Regions from separate parts of the Nocardioides sp. LHG3406-4 genome, predicted to be linked through region 3. Evidence: predicted binding sites of a transcription regulator. Region 3 holds the regulator's gene; each other region holds the start of a gene.

The links. Region 3 encodes LexA, which represses DNA repair genes until DNA is damaged. Its sites were predicted from a motif close to TCGAACANNTGTTCGA; they were not measured.
Region 1: a site for LexA is predicted at 2,683-2,698, ahead of ACP7BP_RS19590 (DUF222 domain-containing protein). Genes of this name have one in related genera too.
Region 2: a site for LexA is predicted at 3,843-3,858, ahead of ACP7BP_RS16380 (alpha-ketoglutarate-dependent dioxygenase AlkB). Genes of this name have one in related genera too.

What each region holds. Positions count from the first base shown of each region.
Region 1 is NZ_JAFCWV010000006.1:202,508-208,359, forward strand. Features, by position in the region: gene ACP7BP_RS19575 (aldo/keto reductase) at 1-86, opposite strand, end outside; gene ACP7BP_RS19580 (MerR family transcriptional regulator) at 225-593, opposite strand; gene ACP7BP_RS19585 (dienelactone hydrolase family protein) at 703-1,287, shown strand; gene ACP7BP_RS19590 (DUF222 domain-containing protein) at 1,302-2,429, opposite strand; gene ACP7BP_RS19595 (OmpA family protein) at 2,881-4,446, opposite strand; gene ACP7BP_RS19600 (hypothetical protein) at 4,779-5,051, opposite strand; gene ACP7BP_RS19605 (LLM class flavin-dependent oxidoreductase) at 5,270-5,852, opposite strand, start outside.
Region 2 is NZ_JAFCWV010000004.1:435,640-441,491, forward strand. Features, by position in the region: gene groL (chaperonin GroEL) at 1-307, shown strand, start outside; gene ACP7BP_RS16365 (sulfatase family protein) at 464-1,975, shown strand; gene ACP7BP_RS16370 (RNA polymerase sigma factor) at 2,002-2,511, shown strand; gene ACP7BP_RS16375 (hypothetical protein) at 2,508-3,173, shown strand; gene ACP7BP_RS16380 (alpha-ketoglutarate-dependent dioxygenase AlkB) at 3,182-3,829, opposite strand; gene ACP7BP_RS16385 (ABC transporter ATP-binding protein) at 3,970-4,722, shown strand; gene ACP7BP_RS16390 (ABC transporter permease) at 4,722-5,852, shown strand, end outside.
Region 3 is NZ_JAFCWV010000001.1:525,621-531,472, forward strand. Features, by position in the region: gene nrdR (transcriptional regulator NrdR) at 1-236, opposite strand, end outside; gene ACP7BP_RS02490 (hypothetical protein) at 591-926, shown strand; gene ACP7BP_RS02495 (LysM peptidoglycan-binding domain-containing protein) at 1,084-1,464, opposite strand; gene lexA (transcriptional repressor LexA) at 1,788-2,516, shown strand; gene ACP7BP_RS02505 (ATP-dependent DNA helicase) at 2,585-4,573, shown strand; gene ACP7BP_RS02510 (hypothetical protein) at 4,698-4,829, opposite strand; gene secD (protein translocase subunit SecD) at 4,865-5,852, opposite strand, start outside.

The sequences.
Region 1 (5,852 bases), on a different contig from region 3:
TTGGACGTGTCGATGAACGATCCGCCCGCCTCGGCGTAGCGGTCGAGGATCGCGAACGACGTGTCCTCGTCGGTGCGGGTGCCCATCAGCATGGCGCCGAGGGCGATGGTGGCTGACGGTGCGGGTCCGGGCGAGGTCGGTGCCGAGGGTCCGGGTGGGGAGGGTCGTCATGACGGCGAGCCTCCCGCTTCGAGCGCGCTCGCAGTCAAGCGACCTTCGAGCTGTCAGTCGCAGGCCTGCGTGCGCCCGGCGTACCACTCGATCTTGCGCTCGATCAACGTCAGATGGGCCTGGGTCTCATCGAGCTGGGCGCGCACCTGCTCGCGATGCCGTCGCAGGACCGCCATCCGCTCGGCCTCGGTGCCGTCACCGGAGCGCACCAGCTCGGCGTACCGGCGGATGTCGCGGATCGGCATGCCCGTGCGGCGCAGCCGGGTGATCATGCCGATCCACTCCAGGTCGCCCTCGTTGTAGCGCCGGTGTCCCGCGGTGGATCGGTCGACCGACAGCATCAGCCCGTCGCGCTCGTAGTAGCGCAGCGTGTGCGCCGTCAGCCCCGTGCGCTCGGCGGTCTCGGCGATGGTGAGACTCATGGGTGGATTGTCGTCCTTCGAGCACACTCGAAGTCAACGCGCCCGACTGTCGGGGCCGGCCTCTAGGGTGGGATCTGCCGATATCACACGAGACACGGGGAGACGACGCATGGCTGAGGTGCTGCTGTTCCATCACGCCCAGGGGCTGACGCCCGGGGTGCTGTCGTTCGCCGACCAGCTGCGGGCGGCCGGTCACACGGTCCACACGCCCGACCTCTTCGACGGGCGCACGTTCGAGACCCTCGACGAGGGCATGGCGCATGCCAAGGGGATCGGCTTCGAGGCGATCCTCGAGTCGGGGGTCCGTGCCGCCGACGACCTGCCTGAGGGGCTCGTCTACGCAGGGTTCTCGCTCGGCGAGATGGCCGCCCAGAAGCTGGCGCAGACGCGTCCGGGCGCCAAGGGCGCCCTGCTCTTCTACTCGTGCATCCCGATCACCGGCGAGTGGGCGTTCGGCCCGTGGCCCGACGGCGTGCCCGTCCAGATCCACGGGATGGACGCCGACCCGATCTTCGTCGGCGAGGGCGATGTCGAGGCGGCCCGGGAGATCGTCGCCACGGTCGACGACGCCGAGCTGTTCCTCTACCCGGGCGACCAGCACTACTTCGCCGACAGCTCGCTGCCGTCGTACGACGCGGAGGCGGCCACCCTGCTGACGCGCCGGGTCATCGAGTTCCTCGACGCGCGCTCGTAGCCGGTCCGGCGTCCCTATCTGCGACGGTGGAACCTGACGTCGCCGTTGGGCAGGCGGCTGTGGGCGTAGCCGGGGTCGTGGGCCCTGCGGTGATGGAAGCTGCACAGCAGCTGACCGTCGGCAAGGTCGGTCCTGCCACCGTGGGCCCAGGGGTCGTTGGCATGGTGGGCCTCGCACCAGGCCGCTGGGATGTCACAGCCCAGGGCGCGGCAGGTCGCGTCACGCAGCCGGAGCGCCTTGCGCTGGGACGGGTTGAAGAGTCGGGCGCTGCGGCCGAGGTCGAGGACCTGGCCGTCCGCGCCGAGGACGACGGGGATGATGCGTGCGGTGCAGGCCAGTCGCCGGGCCTCGCCGGCGCTGATCGGGGTGCGGGTGTCGGTCATCGCCGAGCCGAGACCGTCGCGCAACGTCGCGAGATCGAGGGTGACGACGACCGTGGTGGCGTCCCCGCCGTCGACGGGCAGCCGGCGCGGGTCGGCGTGCTCGAGGAACGAGCAGAACGCGTGCCCGAGACGGACGTCGTACGACGTCTGCTCGCCGTCGTCGTGGCGCAGGTTGGCGTAGGCGTGCAGGTAGGTCGCGAGGCGGTCTGCCACCGCGCCGAACACCCGAGCGTGCACGTCGGTGGTGCCGTCGCCGCGGCGGCGGATGGTGAGCCGGGTCAGCTTCAGGGCGAGTGCCTCCTCGGCCTGCAGGAGCCTGAGCTCGTGCTGCTCGCCGACCTCGGGGGCCACGACGTCGAGGACGCGGCGGCCGAGGATCCGCAGCTCTCGCGGCCCGAACTCGCCGGCCTGGTCGACGAGGTGGCGCTCGGCGCGCGCTGCCAGGTCCGGATCGAGATCGATCGGCAGGTCGTCGAGCGCCCGCGCGATCACGTCGGGCTGTGCCACGTTGACGGCACCCTCGGACAGGCCGTCGGCCAGCACGGGCCGCCGCTCGAGTCGGTGCGCGAGTCGCTGGTGGCGCCGCGCCTCGCCGCCGTCGACCCGCGTGTGGTGGGCCAGCCAGGCAGCGACGTCGCGATGTCCGTCGACCTCCGCGACCTCGCCAGCACTGGCGGTCAGTCGCAGCCGCAGCGCAGCCAGCCGGGCCTCGACCCGCGCCAGCTCCAGCAACGCCTCTCGCTGGTCATCGGTGGTCATGAAGACGGGATCCACGTCGGCCACGGACTTCAGGGACTCCTGCAGCTCAGCGGCGCACCTCAGCAACGGATGGACTGCCTGCGCGGCGCACCTCCTCGACACGACGACCTGGACACGCCACCCTGCGGTGGCCTGCGGGTCTCACATGTCGATGGCAGCGCGCCCTGAGAGGGGGCCACGAGAGCGTCTCCTCGGAGAGTCGTCTCGTCAGGTCAGGGCCTCAGCATCGGGTATCACCCATGACCTGCACCTATCGTACACCTGTTCGATAAGTCGCGCAAGCGTCCGAAGCACGCACTCATCGAGGCAGAAGCGGCTCCTCGCGCGACGGCCGCTGCCGGCGGTACGGGAAGTCCGTGACAACCTCCCGACCGCGCTCACCCGCCGCCGCGCCCCCGTGTTGGTCGAGCGCGACGGCCGCGAGCCGCCGGCGTGCCAGCCCGGGGACGGACTAGATCGGGTTTCCGACGTGCACCTGGCTCGGCGCGGAGGCGCCGGTGGCGGTGACCGCGCGCAGCCGGACGGATGTGCTGTAGGTCCAGCCGCAGGCCATGCCGGGGCACGGGAACATAGCGGGGCTGCCCGAGACGCCGCTGGCCGCGGTCCACGGGCCGCCGTCGAGGGAGGCCTCGTAGCCGGTGACGACGGCACCGTTCGACGCGCCGGCGGTGAAGTACACGGCCCACGCCTGGCCCGCGCCGTAGTAACCGACGCCGCTGATGGTCGGGGCGTCTGGCTGCTGCGGTGCCGGAACCTGGACGGCGACCGGGTCGGAGGCGGGGGAGGCGCCGATGTCGTTGCGTGCACGCACTCGGTAGGTGTGGGCGCCGGCAGGCTGGTCGCTCAGGATGCCTGCCAGCGGGCTCGTGCCGGTGGCAGGGAGGTCGACCCACTCGCCGTCGTCGACCTGCACGTCGTACCCCGTGATCGTCCGGCCGCCGTCGGAGGTGGGGACGTCGAAGGACAGGTGCACGATGGTGTCGGCACCAACCGTGCCGTGAAGGTCCCTGGGAGATGTCGGACGGCCGTAGGACGTCACCGAGAGCGTGTTGGAAGGGGCGCCGGCGCCTGCGGCGTTGACTGCTCGCAGTGAGATGCCGAACGGCGTGCCGGTGGGGACACCGGTGAGTACGCCGCCAAGGCCGGCGCCGAGCTGCTCTGCGACGACGGGGGCCCAGTCGTGCTCGCCCCATGTCACCTCGTAGCCGGTGACGGGTGAGCCGCCATCGGTGACGGGTCCGGTGAACGCGTAGTGGACGACACCCTCTTGGCCCGATGCGGTATCGAGCACCGGGGCACCGGGAACCTCGACCGCAGGGATGGGCGGGGCGGGCGGGACGGTCGGCGGGACCGGGATCGGACGGGTCGCCGTCATCTGCACGACCACGCGACGGTTGAGGCGCCGGTCCTCCGACCTGCCGCCGACCGCCGCGGGCCGGCCGGACCCGTAGCCGACGGTGCTGGTCCTCAGCCCGGCACTCAGGGAGGCAAGGGTGTCGCAGACGCGGACTGCTCGCTCGCGAGCAAGGTCCCGGTGGTGCCCGACCTTGCCGGCGTAGTCCGCGTACCCCTCGCAGCGGATGCTGGCGGCATTGCGCAACGAGACCGCGAGCCTCGCCAACTGGGCCTCCGCCACGGGCGTGAGGGTGGTGGTGTTGACGACGAACAGCCCGTTGCCGTCCAACGTGAGGGCCTGGCCCTGCTCGACGGTGTTCCCGAGGGCGAGCCGCACCGGGACGGCGAGATCACCGGCCCGGGTGCGGTAGGCCGCACGGGTCTCGGCCAGCGGTCCGACGTACTCCTTCGGCCTCCCGGGCACGGCGATCTCGGCACGGCGCTCAGCCTTGCTGCGCGGGTCGACGAACCAGTCGGACGTCTGCGCCTGGACATCGGGGGTGGCGGCGATGCCGGGGGTCACAGCCCCGGCCGGGCTGGCACCTCCGCCCATGATGGTGACGAGACCGACCGAGCATGCGGCGATGACCATGCTGATGCGGCGCACTGCAGTGAGGGACATGGAGGACCGATCTGGTGTGGGGCCTGCACGCCAGGCCCGGCGCACCGGGTACCTATCGGTGCCACAGGACCCGGCATGAGCCGAACGCCCGTCCGTTTCACGCCCTGACATCAGCCCGCCACCGGGGACCCGCGGGTGCCGCCAGCGGATCACGAAGCGCACGGCGGTCGACAGCTCTACACACCATCAGCGGCAAAAGGGACGTCCGACGACGTGACTCATCGCCGAACGCAACGACTTTCGGAATGCCGTCGGAGTGGGCTGGGCATACAAACATCCACCAGCCACGCGCAGATGCCCGCACGGTGTATTCGCTCGTCTGATTCTCGATTTCAACAAATCGTTCGCGGGTCCGATTGACCCCACGCCACCCCCATGAATCCGGTCGAGAAGGCTCCTGGTGCACCGCAGTCGAAGCTGACCCCGGCCACCCGAAGCCCGGCCGCTCCACGTTCGTACTGATCGATGTCGATGTCTGCACCGCCACCGTTTGTATCGACCCAGGCTGCGGCGACGCTGTCGCGACCCGCCGTGGCCAGGACGACGGAGTAGCGACGATCCCACCCACCCAAATCGACGGCGACGCCGTGATCGAGGTCGCTCACGTCAACAGTTTGCACTGCTTCCACGCCCGGTTGGCGGTCGATCAGCGCCCGGTCATCGGCGGATCCCGAGCCCGATAGGCGGCGGCATGACGCACCATCCGCGCAAAGCGGGACAGGCGGGTCGAATCACCGGGCGGTCCAGCAGGACCGATGTCAGACGGTCCACGCTCAGAGGCGGGTCGGCACGTGGACGTCCCGATCGGGGCGTCTCTATGCCGTCAGCGCCAACCCAGCTCCGGCGCGACGTACCTGACGATGCTGTCCAGCAGGTGCGCGTTGTAGTCGACGCCCAGCTGGTTCGGAATCGTCAGCAGCAGCGTGTCCGCGGCAGCGATCGCCTCGTCCTCGGCGAGGTCCTTGACGAGTTGGTCCGGCTCCCCAGCGTAGGTCTTGCCGAATCGGGCCGTCCCGCCGTCGATGAACCCGACCTGGTCCTCGCTCCGCGACTCCCCGCCGAAGTACGCGCGGTCGGTGGCGTTGACGATCGGGAAGATGCTGCGGCTGACCGACACCCGCGGCTCGCGCTCATGGCCGGCTTCCTTCCACGCGTCTCGGAACTTCTGGATCTGCTCGGCCTGAAGCTGGTGGAACGGCACACCGGTGTCCTCTGAGAGCAGCGTCGAGCTCATCAGGTTCATCCCCTGCTCTGCCGTCCAGACGGCGGTCTCACGTGTGCCAGCGCCCCACCAGATCCGGTCGCGCAGGCCGGGCGACTGCGGCTCGATGCCCAGCAGGCCGGGCGGGTTGGCGAACATCGGCCGGGGGTTCGGCTCGGCGAACCGCTGCCCGTCGATCACGTTG
Region 2 (5,852 bases), on a different contig from region 3:
GCGCTACGCGACCGAGGCCCCGCTCAAGCAGATCGCGATCAACGCCGGCCTCGAGGGCGGCGTCGTGGCGGAGAAGGTGCGCAACCTGACCCCGGGTCACGGTCTCAACGCGGCCACGGGCGAGTACGTCGACATGCTGGCCAAGGGCATCAACGACCCGGTCAAGGTGACCCGCTCTGCTCTGCAGAACGCCGCCTCGATCGCCGCGCTGTTCCTCACCACCGAGGCCGTCGTGGCCGACAAGCCGGAGAAGGCCGCCCCGATGGGCGGAGACCCCTCCGGCGGCATGGGCGGCATGGACTTCTGAGTTCCGCCCGCTCGGTCCGAGGCAGTCGCTAGCGCCTGGCCTCGACCGGCGAAAGAGCTTCACCAGCAGGGCCCCCGCTCCGGCGGGGGCCCTGCTGCGTGTCGCGTCGCACAACTCATCGACCGCGGCGCGCGTCGCAGTACCGTGACCGCACCGATGAAGACACCTCCTGGACCTGCCCGGATCGGCGCCGCGCTGGTGGCTGCGCTGACCGGGCTCGCTGTGCTGACCGGGCTCGCTGGGCTCGCGGCAGCACCGGCGACCGCCCTCGACACACCGCCGGCGGCGCGGGCCGCCGACGACCGGCCCAACATCGTCCTGATCACCACCGACGACCAGACCCTGGCCGACCTCTACTGGATGCCGGCGACCCGGGCCGCGCTCGGTGGGGCCGGGGCGACGTTCGGGCAGGCGATCTCGCCGCACCCGCTGTGCTGTCCGGCGCGGGCCGAGATGGTCACCGGCCAGTACGCGCAGAACAACGGCGTACGCAGCAACTCGGGGCCGCACGGAGGCTTCGGAGCGCTGAAGGAGCCGGGCAACACCGTGGCGAGCTGGCTGCACGACGCGGGCTACGCCACCGGCTTCGTGGGCAAGTACCTCAACCTCTACTCCGAGCGCGACGGCATCCAGGCGGGCTGGGACCACTGGGCGCCCATCACCCACAACACCTACCAGGCCTTCGACTACTCCGTCTTCGACAACGGCACCAGGGTCGAGCACCACGATGACCTGCACAGCAACGACTTCGTCTCCCAGCGCACCGTCGACCTCGTGGAGCGGTACGCCGCCGCCGACGAGCCGTTCCTCGTCTGGTCGTCCTACGTCGCCCCGCACGGGCAGTGCACCGACAACCTGCCCCTCGACGTGTGCGCCGCCCCGCCGACGCCTGCTGCCCGGCACGCCGGTCTCTACTCGGGCTCGCCGCTGCCTTCCCTCGGCAAGCCGTCGTTCAACGAGGCCGACGTGTCCGACAAGCCGATCATCATCCGCAAGCAGAAGCGGGTGAGGGCCGCCAACCTGCAGCGGCTCTTCACCCAGCGGATCCGAGCCCTGGCGTCGGTCGACGAGGGGGTCGCTGCCACCGTCGAGGCGCTGCGGGCGGCCGGCGAGCTCGACAACACCTACCTGGTGTTCACCAGCGACAACGGCTACCTGCTGGGCGAGCACCGCTACAACGGCAAGGTGCTCGCCTACCGCGAGTCGCTCCGCGTGCCGATGCTGATCCGCGGCCCCGGCATCCCCGCGGGTGTCGTGCGCCAGCAGCGCGTGTCCACCATCGACCTGGCGCCGACCATGGTCGAGATCGCGGGGGCCGTTCCCGGGCGCCCGATGGACGGCGTGTCCATGCTGGCGGCGGCCCGTGCCGACGCACCACTCCCGCGGACCTCCCTCATCCAGGCCGGGCCGTTCCACCGGAGGGGGACGATCGACTGGACCTACCGCGGCGTCTACACCGGCCGTTACACGTTCGTGCGCTGGAACCGCACCGGCTTCGTCGAGCTCTACGACCACGCCCGCGACCCCTACGAGCTGCGCAACCTGGGGACCACGGCGAAGTACGGCAAGGTACGCCGCGAGCTCTTCCGCCGTACCAACCTGCTGTCGCGGTGCTCGGGTGACGCCTGCCGTGTGGACTTCGGGCCGGTGCCCCGGCCCCGCCGCTGAGACCGTCCGCTCGCTACGTTGGAGCCGTGACACGGGAGGAGCGCTTCGAGGCGCTGGCGCGCGAGGTGATCGATCCGGTACGCCGCTTCCTGGCCCGCCGCACCGATGCCGACACCGCCGAGGACGTGCTCTCCGAGACGCTGCTGGTGCTGTGGCGCCGCTTCGACGACGTACCCGACAACGCCCTGCCCTGGGCCTACGGCGTGGCGCGCGGCTGCCTGCAGAACGCCGAGCGCAGCCGTCGGCGACAGGACCGGGTCGCCGCGAAGCTGGCCGGCCAACCCGTCGAGCCGCACCCCACGGGCACCGACCCGCGGCTCGCCGACGCGCTCGGCCGGCTGCCGGAGCGTGACCGGGAGCTGCTGCGACTGTGGGCCTGGGAGCAGCTGAGCCCGGCCGAGATCGGCGCCGTCCTCGACATGACGCCCAACGCCGCGAGCATCAGGCTGCACCGGGCCAAGGGGAAGCTCCTCGACGAGCTGCGAAAGGCCGGCTCGGCTGCCGGACATGAAGGGGCAGAAGGGAGGCCATCGTGAACGAGAACGACGACGAGCTGCGCCGCAGCCTGCGGGCGCTGGACCCGGCCTCCCGTCTCGACGCCGCGGCCCCCGAGCAGGTGGCCCGACTCCTGGAGGAAGCCATGAGCAACCAGACCCCCGACACCCGGACCGACCCGGCAGGGCGACGCAGCCCCCTCGTGTGGATCGCAGCTGCGGCTGCCGTCGTGGTCATCGCCGGCGCCTCCTTCGCCGTACTGCGTGGCGGCGACGAGGAGCAGGCGCCCACTGCTCAGGAGTCCACCAGCCAGGCGCCGGACTCACCCGCGTCCGAGCAGCCGGCACCCGAGCCCGGCTCCAACACCGCGCTCGTCGCGGGCGACGGCGCCAACGCGAAGTGCATGGCACCCAACGTGCAGGTGCTGCGCACCAACACCCTCGCCTTCGACGGCACCGTGACCGCGATCGAGGGCGACCAGGTCACCTTGAAGACGACCCAGTGGTTCAAGGGCACGCCCACCGAGACCGTGACCGTGACCGCGCCGAGCGAGCAGCTCCAGGAGCTGCTGGTCGCGGTCGACTTCGAGGTCGGTGGCCGCTACCTCGTCACGTCCTACGAGGACGCCGTCACGCTCTGCGGCTTCAGCGGCGCCTACACCGCCGATCTCGCCAAGCTCTACCAGGACGCGTACGCCGGCTGAGCCGCCCCTCAGAAGACGTTCAAGGGCCGGAACTGCACCGACAGGCGCGGCCCGGCATGCGCCGTCTTGGGTACGGCGTGCTCCCAGGTGCGCTGGCACGAGCCGCCCATCACGAGCAGGTCGCCGTGGCCCATCACGACCGCGATGGAGTCGGCGCCGCCGCCGCGGGGACGGAGCAGCAGCCGTCGCGGGTCACCGACCGAGACGATGGCGACCATGGTGTCGGTGATCCTGCCGCGACCGATGGTGTCGCCGTGCCAGGCGACGGAGTCGCGGCCGTCGCGGTAGTAGCAGCAGCCCGCGGTCACGAAGGGCTCGCCGAGCTCGGGCAGGTAGTGCGCCGACAGCGCCTCCTTCGCCTCGTTGAGCAGCCGGTGCGGCAGGACCTCGCCGACGCCGTACTGGTGCACCAGGCGGGGGACGTCGACCACGCGGTCGTACATCTGGCGGCGCTCGGCGCGCCACGGCACGTCGCGCACCAGCGTCTCGAACACCTCGTCGGCTCCCGGCAGCCAGTTGCGCTGGACGTCCACCCAGGCGCCGCGGGTGAGCGTCGTCCGCTCGGGTGCCGGCTCCGGGAGGAGGTCGGCGTCGACGTGGGCGGTCGGTCCAGAGTCGACCGGAGCCGAGTCGAAGAGCGTGCCCTGGAAGTCCACGCCCTCCATGATATCGAACACGCGTTCGAACGCAAGGGGGCTCCAACCCGGCCACCCCGGGATGCTCCAGCGTGGTCCCGGGGCACGGCTCAGGGTGGTTCCCGATGGCCGGCGCTTGGCGCCCGGGGCACGCTGATGGCATGACGACGCATCCCTCGACCGTGGCCGCCGCGCGGGTCCGCAGCCTCACCAAGACCTACGGCACCGGCCCGGCCCAGGTGCGCGCGCTCGACGACGTGAGCCTCGACCTGGGCGCGGGGGAGTTCACCGCGATCATGGGTCCGAGCGGATCGGGCAAGTCGACGCTGATGCACTGCTGCGCGGCCCTCGACTCGGGCACGTCGGGGGAGGTCTTCATCGGCGACCGGGAGCTCAGTCGGCTCGGCGACAAGGAGCTGACGCGGCTGCGGCGCGACGAGATCGGCTTCGTCTTCCAGTCGTTCAACCTCGTCCCGACCCTGACCGCCCGCGAGAACATCGTGCTGCCGTTGGCCATCGCCCGCCGCAAGCCGGACGGCGAGTGGTTCGACTCCGTCATCGCGACCGTGGGTCTCGGGGACCGGCTGGGCCACAAGCCCAACGAGCTCTCGGGCGGGCAGCAGCAACGGGTGGCGATCGCCCGGGCCCTGGTGAGCCGGCCGAGCATCGTCTTCGCGGACGAGCCGACGGGCAACCTCGACTCCCGGTCGGGGGCGGAGGTGCTCGAGCTGCTGCGGCGCAGCGTCGACGACTACGGCCAGACGATCGTGATGGTCAGCCACGACCCGGTCGCCGCGGCGTACACCGACCGGGTGGTGTTCCTCGCCGACGGGCGGGTGGTCGACGAGCTGCGCGACCCGGACCGTGAGTCGGTCCTGGAGGTCATGGCGGCGATGACCGCGGTGGCGGGCTGATGCTCCGCGCCGCTCTCAAGAGCCTGCTGGGGCGCAAGGTCAGGCTGTTCCTGAGCACCTTCGCGATCGTGCTCGGCGTCGCCTTCGTCGCCGGGTCGCTGGTCTTCAGCGACACGCTCGACCGCAGCTTCACGGCGTTGTTCGCCTCGACCGTCGGTGACGTCGTCGTCCGGCCGGAGGGAGGGGCCGCCGACGTCCGCAACGGGCCGTCCACCCGCACGGTCCCAGCCTCGGTGCTCGCCGACCTGGAGGACGTCGACGGGGCGGCGCGCGTCGACGGCAACGTCACCGATCTCGGCGTCTTCGTCGTCGACGCAGACAACAAGGTCGTCGGCGGACAGGGTCCGCCGGGCATCGGCGGCAACTGGTCCGACGCCCCCGCCGGGCACGGGCTGGAGGGCCTCAGCATCGTCGAGGGCGTCGAGCCTCGCGGGCCCGACGAGGTGGTGCTCGACGCCTCGACGGCAGAGCGCGCGGGCTACGGGCGCGGCGACCGGGTGCACCTGGTGACCGCCGGCGACCAGGCGGTGCTCAACCCGGTGCTGGTGGGCATCGCCGACTTCGAGCAGGGCGGCTCGCTCAACGGCGCGACGTACGCCGCCTTCGACACGCGGACGGCCCAGCAAGTGTTCCTCGGCGGCGAGGACGCCTACACCGATCTGTGGGTGACCGCGGAGGACGGCGTGTCCCAGGAGGAACTGCGCGACGCCGTGGCGCCACGGCTGCCGGACGGGCTGGAGGCGGTGACCGGCGACGTGGCGGCCGACGAGAACGCCAGCGACCTGGTCGAGGCGATCTCGTTCCTGACGACGTTCCTCCTCATCTTCGCCGGCATCGCACTCGTCGTGGGCGCCTTCCTGATCGTCAACACGTTCTCGATCCTGGTGGCGCAGCGCAGCCGGGAGCTCGCGCTGCTGCGGGCGCTGGGCGCCTCGCGCAGGCAGGTGACGGGGTCGGTGCTGCTGGAGTCGTTCGTGCTGGGCGTCCTCGGCTCGACCGTCGGCCTCGGCCTGGGCGTCGTGCTGGCGGTCGTGATCCGCCTCGTGGTCGGTCGCTTCGGGCTGGACCTGTCGGAGCAGCCCCTGGTGTTCGAGGCGCGCACGGTGCTCGCGGCGTACGCCATCGGGATC
Region 3 (5,852 bases):
TCCTCGGAGACCGGACGGCCCTTGCAGGCCTTCCGCACGCCGGTGATGGCCTTGTCCCGGGTGAAGGGCTCGGTGGCGCCGGAGCGCTTGAGCACGACCAGCTGCATCTGCTCGACGGTGCTGAAGCGCTTGCCGCAGTCCTGGCAGGTGCGCCGGCGGCGGATCTGGCCGCCGTCGTCGGAGACGCGCGAGTCGATGACCCGGGTGTCGGTGGTGCGGCAGTACGGGCAGTGCATCTCGCGGCCTCCTCTCGCATGCGACGCGCTCGTCACCCGGGCGCCCTGAAACACCCTGATGTAGGTGTAACGCCTGTGGAAGACGGTCTGTTTCCTGTGGAAGAACTGGCACGTGCTGTGAGCCGGACACCCGGTGCCTGTGCACTAGATGTGGATAACTACAACGGTGTAAGTCCTAGATGTAGTGGTAACCGTACGTCGCGCGCCCAGGGTTGGCAAGAAGGACGCGCCGAGATTTCGGACATCTCCGACGGCGCACGAGAAGCCGCAGGTCAGGGGCCCGATGGGCACTCGTGACCGGTCTGGGACGGCGGCGTGTCGTGCGCCTCGCGGGCATCGGACACAATGGCTTCCGTGACGGGGAAGCGGGGCGGGTCGCGCCGGGCGGAGAGGCCCGCGCGGGCGTTCCGACCGGCCGTTCTGGTGCACTCACTCGCCATCACCCTCCTGGTGGTCGCCTGGGGCTATCTGGTCTACGTCGCCATCGACTTCGGCGGCTCCGCGCGCGCCGGGGAACGCTCCGCCTGGTGGCTGCTGGGCCTGGCCTCGCTGGGCGCGGTGGCCTGCCTGTTCGCCGGGCTGATGCTGGTCAGCCGCCTGCAGAGGGTGCTCGGGTGGTCCCGGGCCGACAAGGTGGACGACGAGCACGCTGCTCCGCGGCCGCCCGGCGGCCGGCGAGCCGCCCGCTGAGCCTGACGCGCCTGACCTGACGCGCCCGACCTGACGCGCCCGGACGCCGCGAAGGGCGGGCCGTGATGGCCCGCCCTCCGTCTTCCCCGGCCCACCAGCCGGGGTCGAAGCGGCTGGTGGAGTATTCAGTTGTAGGTCTGGGTGATCATCTGGAGGGTCAGTCGGAGGTGGGGACCCGCAGCTTCTGACCGGCGGTGACCATCGCGGTCTCGAGCGCGTTGAGCCGCTCGATCCTGGCGACCATGTCGCGGGTGCTGCCGTCGCCCGCCGCCTCAGAGGCGATGCCCCACAGCGTCTCGCCCTGACCCACCATGACGACGCGCGTCGGCTCGGGCGTGCCGGCCTCGTCGGTCGCCACCGAGCCGGACCCGAAGAGCACGCCGAGCATCAGCACCACGGCCAGCGCCGCCAGGAGGACGACGAGACGTCCGCGCCGGGTGAGGCGCAGGTGGCCGGCGGTGCGTCGTGACGGCGTACGCACGTCGCGGACCGGCGTCAGCGTCAGGGCCGGGCTCAGCGTGGTGGTCATGGTGCTCATCTGGACCTCCTGGGGAAGGGGGTGATCTGCCTGTCGTGATCTGCCTGTCGTGATCTGCCTGTCTCGTCTCAGTCGATGTCTAGTGGCGAGCACCGACACTCTCGGTGGCTCGATCAGACGTTCGATCGAACATGTGTACGACGTTAGAGCATGTGTTCGAACGAATCAAGCATCTGCCCGAACGAGTGTTCGAAGCGTGTCGCGGCGGGTCGAGGGCCAGATCACGACACGCCTGTTCGAACACTTGTTTGAAGTCGGGTCGGGATCGGTCTACGGTGAGGCGACCGGCGAGACGAACCACCAGCTGTCACCCAGGAGGACCCATGGCCAAGACGAGCGGCACCGGCAAGAAGGTGCTCGAGCTGCCCGACGGGCCCCCTGACGCCACCGGACTGACCCCCCGCCAGCAGCGCGTCCTGGCCACGATCAAGGACTCCATCGAGATGCGCGGCTACCCGCCCAGCATGCGCGAGATCGGCGAGGTCGTCGGGCTGACGAGCTCGAGCAGCGTCGCCCACCAGCTCAAGACGCTGGAGGAGAAGGGCTTCCTCAAGCGCGATCCCAACCGCCCCCGGGCCCTCGAGGTCTTCCTGCCCGAGGTGATGGCCGCGCGCCGGTCGATCTCCCACGTGGAGGAGACCGCTGTCGACGAGTCCGGCATCGGCGACGCCATGCCGGCGGCCACCTACGTCCCCATGGTCGGACGCATCGCGGCCGGTGGCCCGATCCTGGCCGACGAGCGCGTCGAAGAGGTCATGCCGCTGCCCCGTTCGCTGGTCGGCGAGGGCACCCTCTTCCTCCTCCAGGTGTCCGGCGACTCGATGATCGACGCGGCCATCTGCAACGGCGACTACGTCGTGATCCGTCAGGAGCAGACCGCCGAGAACGGCCAGATCGTGGCCGCCCTCATCGACGGGGAGGCCACCGTCAAGACGCTGCAGCGCAAGGACGGCCAGGTCTGGCTGCTCCCCCACAACGACGCCTACGACCCGATCGACGGCACCGACGCCAGCATCCTCGGCATCGTCACGGCGGTCCTGCGTCGGGTGTGACGCACCCTTCGGCGCCGGTACGCCGCGGCGTTCCGGCGGCTGTCGGCGGCTGCACATAGGGTGCCCTGGTGAGCGCTCAGGACGACATCTCGGACCACCCGGACAGCCGGGTGCGCGAGGTGCTGGCCCAGGCGGTCGCGGCGCTCGGCGGTGAGCAGCGAGACGGTCAGGTGCAGATGGCCGAGGCGGTCGTCGAGGCCATGGAGGGCGGCGAGCACCTGCTCGTCCAGGCCGGCACCGGCACCGGCAAGTCGCTCGGCTACCTGGTCCCGAGCCTGCTCCACGGCAAGCGCGTCGTCGTCGCGACCGCGACGCTCGCCCTCCAGCACCAGCTCGTCGAGCGCGACCTGCCCCGGCTGGTCGAGGCGGTCGGCGGCACCCTCGACACGTCGTACGCCGTGTTGAAGGGCCGTTCCAACTACGCCTGCCTCCACCGGATCCGCGAGGGCGTCCCCGACGACCAGGGCGTGCTCGTCGACGTGCCGACCGGGTCCCTGGGCGGCGAGGTGGTCAAGCTGCGCGAGTGGGCCGAGGAGGAGAGCAAGGCCGGCGGCAGCGGCGAGCGCGACAACGCCCCGCGGCACACCGACCGGGTCTGGCGGCAGGTCAGCGTCAACCACCGCGAGTGCCTGGGCGCCACCAAGTGCCCCTTCGCGCAGGAGTGCTTCGCGGAGCGGGCCAAGGAGAAGGCCCAGCGGTCCCACCTCATCGTCACCAACCACTCGCTGCTCGCGATCGACGCGATCGAGGGGGTGCCGATGATCCCCGACTACGACGCGGTGGTGATCGACGAGGCGCACGAGCTCACGGCCCGCGTCACGCAGGCCGCCACCGACGAGCTGTCGGCCAACGACGTCGAGCGCGCCGCCCGCCGGGCGCAGCGCCACATCGAGGGATCCCAGGCCGACGACCTCGCTGACGCGGGCGACGCTCTCGCCGACGCGCTCTCGCGCACCGAGCCGGGCCGCATCGACACCCTGGGCGAGCAGCTCGCCGACGCCCTCGCGCTGGTCCGAGACGCCGCCCGCGCGCTCGTCTCGGCCTTCCCGAAGGAGGCCGCCGGTGCCGGCGAGGCCGACGCCGGCCGCACGCAGGCCAAGGGCTTCGCACAGGACGTCTTCGCCACCGTCGAGCGCATGGCTGCCCACGTCGAGGCCGACGTGCTCTGGCTCAACGAGGCCCGCGACCGGATGCCGGCCCGGCTCTGCGTCGCGCCGTTGCAGGTGTGGGGCCCGATGCGCGACAAGCTGCTCACCGACAAGACCGTGGTCTTCACCTCCGCCACCTTGATGCTCGGCGGCGACTTCAGCGCGGTCGCCACGTCGCTCGGGCTCAAGCCCTCGGAGCGAGTGCTCTCCGAGCCAGTCGAGCGCGCCGACGGCGTGCTGCCCTGGCGCGGCATCGACGTCGGGTCGCCGTTCGACTACGGCCAGCAGGCGATCCTCTACGTCGCGCGCCACCTGCCGCCACCGGGCCGTGACGGCCTCGGCACTGCGCAGCTCGACGAGATCGCCGAGCTGGTCGACGCCGCGGAGGGCCGCACCCTGGGCCTGTTCTCCTCACGCCGGGCCGCCGAGGCCGCGGCGGAGGCGATGCGCGAGCGGCTCCCCCACCTCACGACCCTGGCCCAGGGCGACGCCCAGTTGCCCGAGCTGGCGCGGCAGTTCGTGGACGACCCGCACACCTGCCTCTTCGGCACCCTGTCGCTGTGGCAGGGCCTCGACGTGCCCGGCGAGACCTGCCAGCTCGTGATCATCGACCGGATCCCGTTCCCCCGCCCCGACGACCCGCTCATGTCGGCGCGCCAGCGGGCCGCCGACAAGGCCGGCGGCAACGGCTTCATGCAGGTCGCGGCCACCCACGCGGCTCTCCTGCTCGCCCAGGGGTCCGGCCGCCTCATCCGCACGACCACCGACCGCGGCGTGGTCGCCGTACTCGACCCACGACTGTCAACCGCACGCTACGGCGGCTTCCTCAAGGCGAGCCTGCCCCCGATGTGGACGACCACCGACCCGGCGGTGGTGCGCAAGGCGCTGTCGCGACTGGCGTCTGGCTGACCTGCCCACGCGCGTCGGCTCGGCACAGTCCGGGGGGTAGTCCGGTGCAGATCAGGGGTGCTGAGCTGCACACAGGCCGATTTTGCACCGGACTACCTCGCGGGCGCCGGCACCAGGGCGCGGGTCAGCGCTTGCGGTTGAGCTGCCGGTCGACGCGGCTCTCGGACTGACCGAAAATCTTCGCCAGGAGCGGCACGCGGAACTTCCAGGCCACGACTGCGCCCACGACGACGAGCAGGATGATGAGCAGGGTCATGGGAGGAGAGTACGCCGCGGCCCGAGCACAGAGGCTCAGATCACTGCGCCGGAGTCCTCGGCCCGGCGGGTCCGGCCTACCTTCGCGGCCCGCGACATCGGCCACCGCTCCTGGAGGTAGGTCACCATCGGGGTCGCGGTGAACACCGAGGAGTAGGTGCCGATCACGAGACCGAGCAGCAGGGCGATCGCGAAGTCGCGCAGCGAGTCGCCGCCGAGCACGGCGAGCGCGGCCAGGATGAACATCGCGCCGAGGCCGGTGTTGACGGTGCGCGGCATCGTCTCCACGGCGGCCTTGTTGGCCAGCATGCTGAAGGTCTCCTCGGGACGTGAGCCCTGCCAGCGCTCGCGGACCCGGTCGAAGACCACGACGGTGTCGTTGACCGAGAGGCCGATGATGGTCAGCGCGGCGGCCAGGAAGATGCCGTCGATCGGCTTCCCCAGCCACGCGAAGACGCCCGTGACGATCACGACGTCGTGGAACATGGCGAGCACCGCCGCCAGGCCGAAGGTCCACTTGAACCGGAACGCGAGGTAGACCATCTGCACCAGCAGCGCGATCACGAAGGCGATCAGCGCCTTGTCGCGCAGCTCGGAGCCGAGCGAGGCGCCGATCTGCTCGTCCCGCTCCTTGGTGGCCCCGTCGGCGGCCGAGCCGATCGCGTCCTCGATCGCGATGGCCTCGTCGTTGGTGATCTCGCCGGTGCGCACGCTGATCTTGTCGTCGTCCGACTCCTGCACGGTGGCCTCGGGATAGCCCGCGTCAGCGACCACCTCGCGGGCGCGGTCGGCGGAGATCGGGGTGCCGGTGGAGTACTCCAGCACCCGGCCACCGGTGAACTCCACGCCGAGGTTCAACCCCTGGCTGACGATGCCTGAGACCGCGAGGACGAGCGCCGCCCCCGAGAGAGCCAGCCACAGCCCGCGACGCGACATCAGGTCGGGGTCGCGCCGCTCGAGCCAGGTACGCACCCTGCCGACCGAGCCGATGCCGCTGAAGGCCGGACGCTGCTCGACCCAGCGG